DNA from 2 places in the Lysobacter rhizosphaerae genome. Region 2 is predicted to be linked to the other one. Evidence: predicted binding sites of a transcription regulator. Region 2 holds the regulator's gene; the other holds the start of a gene.
What was found. The regulator sigma-54, encoded in region 2, starts transcription at its own class of promoters, with help from an activator protein. The targets are predictions, from matches to a motif close to TGGCACGNGCNTTGC.
Positions count from the first base shown of each region.

Region 1: a site for sigma-54 is predicted at 1,284-1,298, ahead of glnA (type I glutamate--ammonia ligase). Genes of this name have one in related genera too.

Region 1 is NZ_BAAGXO010000007.1:818,592-820,991, reverse strand. Features, by position in the region: gene glnA (type I glutamate--ammonia ligase) at 1-1,222, opposite strand, end outside; gene ACYVGE_RS12740 (undecaprenyl-diphosphate phosphatase) at 1,503-2,312, shown strand; gene ACYVGE_RS12735 (YbhB/YbcL family Raf kinase inhibitor-like protein) at 2,379-2,400, opposite strand, start outside.
Region 2 is NZ_BAAGXO010000001.1:449,039-451,438, reverse strand. Features, by position in the region: gene lptB (LPS export ABC transporter ATP-binding protein) at 1-482, shown strand, start outside; gene ACYVGE_RS02065 (RNA polymerase factor sigma-54) at 621-2,054, shown strand; gene hpf (ribosome hibernation-promoting factor, HPF/YfiA family) at 2,218-2,400, shown strand, end outside.

The DNA of each region.
Region 1 (2,400 bases), on a different contig from region 2:
TGTTCTTCTCTTCTTCCGGCGGCAGGTCGTACAGGTCCTTGTCGCTCGGCGCGCCCGGATCGATCTGGTTCTTGATGCCGTCCAGGCCGGCCATCATCAGCGCGGCGAAGGTGAGGTAACCGGAGTTCATCGGATCGGGGAAGCGGATCTCGATGCGGCGCGCCTTCGGGTTGGACACGTACGGAATGCGGCACGACGCGGAGCGGTTGCGCGCCGAATAGGCCAGCATCACCGGTGCTTCGTAACCCGGCACCAGGCGCTTGTAGCTGTTGGTGGTCGAGTTGGCGAACGCGTTGATCGCGCGGGCGTGCTTGAAGATGCCGCCGATGTACCACAGCGCCATCTGCGACAGGCCGCCGTAGCCGTCGCCGGAGAACAGGTTCTGGCCGCCCTTGGCGAGCGACTGGTGCACGTGCATGCCACTGCCGTTGTCGCCGACCAGCGGCTTGGGCATGAAGGTCGCGGTCTTGCCGTTGCGGTGGGCGACGTTCTTGATGATGTACTTCATCGTCAGCAGTTCGTCGGCCTTCTGCACCAGGGTGTTGAACTTGGTGCCGATCTCGCACTGGCCGGCGTTGGCGACTTCGTGGTGGTGCACTTCGACTTCGATGCCGACCTGCTCCAGCGTCTTGCACATCTCGGCGCGGATGTCGTGCAGCGAGTCGAGCGGAGCGACCGGGAAGTAACCGCCCTTCACCATCGGCCTGTAGCCGGTGTTGCCGCCTTCGTATTCGCGGCCGGAGTTCCATGCTGCTTCTTCCGAGTCGACATGGAAGAAGGTGTGGCCCATGTCATTGGCGAAACGGACGCTGTCGAAGATGAAGAATTCCGGTTCCGGACCGAAGAACGCGGTGTCGGCGACGCCGCTCGACTTGAGGTAGGACTCGGCACGCTTGGCGATGCCGCGCGGATCGCGCGTGTAGGCCTGCATGGTGGCCGGGTCGAGGATGTCGCAGGTCAGGACCAGGGTCGGATCGGCGGTGAACGGATCCAGGAACGCCGTGGAGGCGTCGGGCAGCAGGACCATGTCCGATTCGTTGATGCCCTTCCAGCCGGAGATCGACGAACCGTCGAACATCTTGCCATCTTCGAACAGGCTGGCCTCGACGATCGACTTGGGGAAGGTCACGTGGTGCTGCACGCCGCGCATGTCGGTGAAGCGCAGGTCGACGAATTCGACCTTGTGGTCCTTGATGAGTTTTTCGACGTGTTCGAGGGACATGCTGGGCTCCGGGGCTGGGATCGTTGCGGTGGGCCAAGGCGGCCCGTCGACATCCTTCAAAGCAAGCCGCGTGCCAAGCTTTCGATCCGCGTAAGCATCTGATTTGCAATGGTTTCACCTCGACGCCGAGCACCGGCGTGCGCCAACTTGGGGCGGAATATCCGCAGTCGCACCTGATTGGTGCGATCACGCCCGTCGGCTATGCTTGCGCGCCCTCGCCGGGCCGGCCGTGCGCGCAACCTGGCACGACAACGCCCACTTCGACACCAGTCCATTGCCCATGTCCAACCTGTTCGCCGCCCTGCTGCTCGGGATCATCGAAGGCATCACCGAATTCCTGCCGATCTCCAGCACCGGTCACCTGCTGATCGCCGAGCGCTGGCTGGGGCACCGCAGCGACCTGTTCAACATCTCCATCCAGGCCGGCGCGATCCTCGCCGTGGTGGTGATCTACCGGCAGCGGCTGTGGGACCTGGCCACCGGCTTCTTCACCGAGCACGCAAGCCGCGACTACGCGGCCAAACTCGCCGTCGCCTTCGGGGTCACTGCGGTGCTCGGCCTGGCGGTGAAGAAGCTCGGCTTCCAGTTGCCCGAAACCGTCACGCCCGTCGCTTGGGCGCTGGTGATCGGCGCGGCGTGGATGGTCGCCGCCGAACACCTCGCCGCGCGTCGCGCGGCGGTGCTGGGCGAACGCGCGGCGATCACCTGGACGGTGGCGCTCCTGGTCGGACTGGCGCAGGTGGTGGCCGGCGTGTTTCCGGGCACCTCGCGCTCGGCCGCGACCATCTTCGTCGCCCTGCTGGCCGGTACCACCAGCCGTGCGGCGGCGACCGAATTCGCCTTCCTGGTCGGCATCCCGACCATGTTCGCCGCCACTGGCTACGAGCTGATGGAGGTGCTCGGCACGGGTGAAGCCGCGCACGAGGACTGGGCTGCGCTCGCGGTTGCCTTCGTCGCCTCGGCCATCACCGCCTTCGTCGCTGTGAAGTGGCTGCTGCATTACATCCAGAACCACCGCTTCACGGCGTTCGCGGTGTATCGCGTCGTCCTAGGCGTGGCGTTGCTGCTGCTGGTGCCGACGGGCCAGTAGTGCGTTCGAAAGAGTCGGAAGTGGAGCCCGCGCGCTGAACTGCGTCGCGGCCGGGCTGGTCCAGGGTCAGTCCTTGACCGCGGGATTG
Region 2 (2,400 bases):
ACCTGCCGCAGGAACCATCGGTCTTCCGCAAGCTCAGTGTCGCCGACAACATCCGGCTCGTACTCGAACTGCGCGAGGACCTGGACAAGGCCGGCATCGAGAAGGAACTGGCCAACCTGATGGATGAACTCCAGATCGGCCACGTCGCGGACCAGATCGGCGCAAGCCTCTCCGGTGGCGAACGCCGCCGCGTCGAGATCGCGCGCGCGCTCGCCGCGAAGCCGCGGCTGATGCTGCTCGACGAACCTTTCGCCGGCGTCGATCCGATTTCCGTCGGCGAGATCCAGCGCATCGTCCGCCACCTCAAGAACCGCGGCATCGGCGTACTCATCACCGACCACAACGTCCGCGAGACACTTGGCATCTGCGACCGCGCGTACATCCTCAACGAGGGCGCCGTGCTTGCGCAGGGTTCGCCCGACGCGCTGCTGTCGAATCCCGACGTGCGCCGCGTCTATCTGGGTGACACTTTCCGGCTGTGATCCCGGTTCCGGAACAGTAGTCCTTCGCCATCGCGCTGAACGGGCGGCATCGACGCACCGCGCATCGCCGTGCATGATGACGTCGATCCCCCATGACGGACCGGCCGTCGGCCCCGCCAGAATCCGTTCACACTTCCTATGAAGCCCCGCCTACAGGCAACGCTGGGACAACAACTGGTGATGACGCCGCAACTGCGGCAGGCCATCCGCCTGTTGCAATTGTCCGCGGCCGAACTGGAAACCGAGATCGCCGAGGCGGTTGAAACCAATCCGTTGCTGGACTGGACCGAAACCAGCATCGCCGTCACCGATGGCGAAACCGCGCCAGACGGCACCACCGGCACCAAGAGCGACGAGGGCTACGAAACCGAAACCCTCGCGCCAGCCGAGGCCGACTGGGGACCGGGCGATGGCGAAACCTGGTACGAACGCACAGGCCCGGCCGACGCCGACGAAGATATTCCCGGCGCTGAACAGGTGGCCGAGGGCGAAACCCTGCAGGACCACCTGCTATGGCAACTTCACCTCAGCCCGCTTTCGCCGCGCGACCGCATCATTGCCGTCACCCTCATCGAGGCGATCGAAGACGACGGCTACCTGCGCGAGCCGCTGGAAAACATCGCCGACACACTGGGCGCCGATTTCCATCCGCAGCACGACGAAATCCTCACCGTGTTGCACCAGGTGCAGCGCTTCGATCCAGCCGGCGTCGGTGCGCGCACACTGGGCGAGTGCCTGCGCCTGCAGTTGTCCGTGCTGCCCGAGAACGCGCCCGGCAGGACACTGGCGCACACGCTCGCCAATGGTCCCCTCGAACGCCTGCCGAAGGTGGGAATGGCCGGCATCGCGGCCGAACTCAAGCTGGATATCGGCGAAGTCGAATCGGCGGTGCAACTGCTGCGCTCGCTCGATCCCAAGCCGGGGCTGCAGGTCGGCAGCATCAGCAATGACACCTACGTCGCACCCGACGTGGTGATCTGGCGCCAGCACGGCCTGTGGCGCGTGGCGCTGGCCGAAAGCATGCGTCCGCGCATCAGCATCCATCGCGGTTACGAGGGCATGATCCGCCACGCCAGCGCCGCGGATGCCCATTACCTGCGCGGCCATCTGCAGGAAGCACGCTGGCTCCTCAAGAGCCTGGAAGCGCGTGGCGAAACCCTGCTCAAGGTAATGCGTTGCCTCCTGCACCAGCAGGCAGCCTTCCTCGAGTTCGGCGACAGCGCGCTGCGGCCGCTGACGCTGCGTGAGGTCGCCGCCGAAATCGGCCTGCATGAGTCCACCGTTTCACGCGCCGTGGCCCGCAAGTACGCGCGCACGCCGCGCGGAACCATTCCGCTGCGCTCGTTCTTCGCCTCCGGGATCGACACCGGGACGGGCGGTGAAGCGTCCAGTACCGCCATTCAGGCCATGATTCGTCAATTGATCGATGCGGAGAACCCGCGCAAGCCGCTCTCGGACGCGCGCCTGGCCGAAACACTGAAGGCCACCGGCGTTCCCGTGGCCCGACGAACGGTCGCGAAGTACCGGGAAGCGATGAGCATCCCCTCTTCGCAGGATCGCGTGCGTATCTGAGACCCGCTGCGCGGGCTCCCGGAACCCTGCAGAACCGGCCGTAAGCGTGACCGCGTAACGGTTTTTTCCGACCTCTTTTCCCCCTCCATTACGTCGCATTGCCATTCGCGCAAAACAGGCGTTGAATGGGGTCACCGTAGCCAGTGACCATAAGGAGGTAACGATGCGTATCGAAACCCACGGCCAGCAGATTGAAGTCACCGGCGCGCTGCGAGACTACGTTGACAGCAAGCTGGCGCGACTGAAACGCCACTTCGACCAACCCTTCGACGTACGCACCATGCTCAGTCTCGACAAACCCGATCACAAGGCCGAGGCTACCGTTACCGTTTCCGGACGCGTGCTG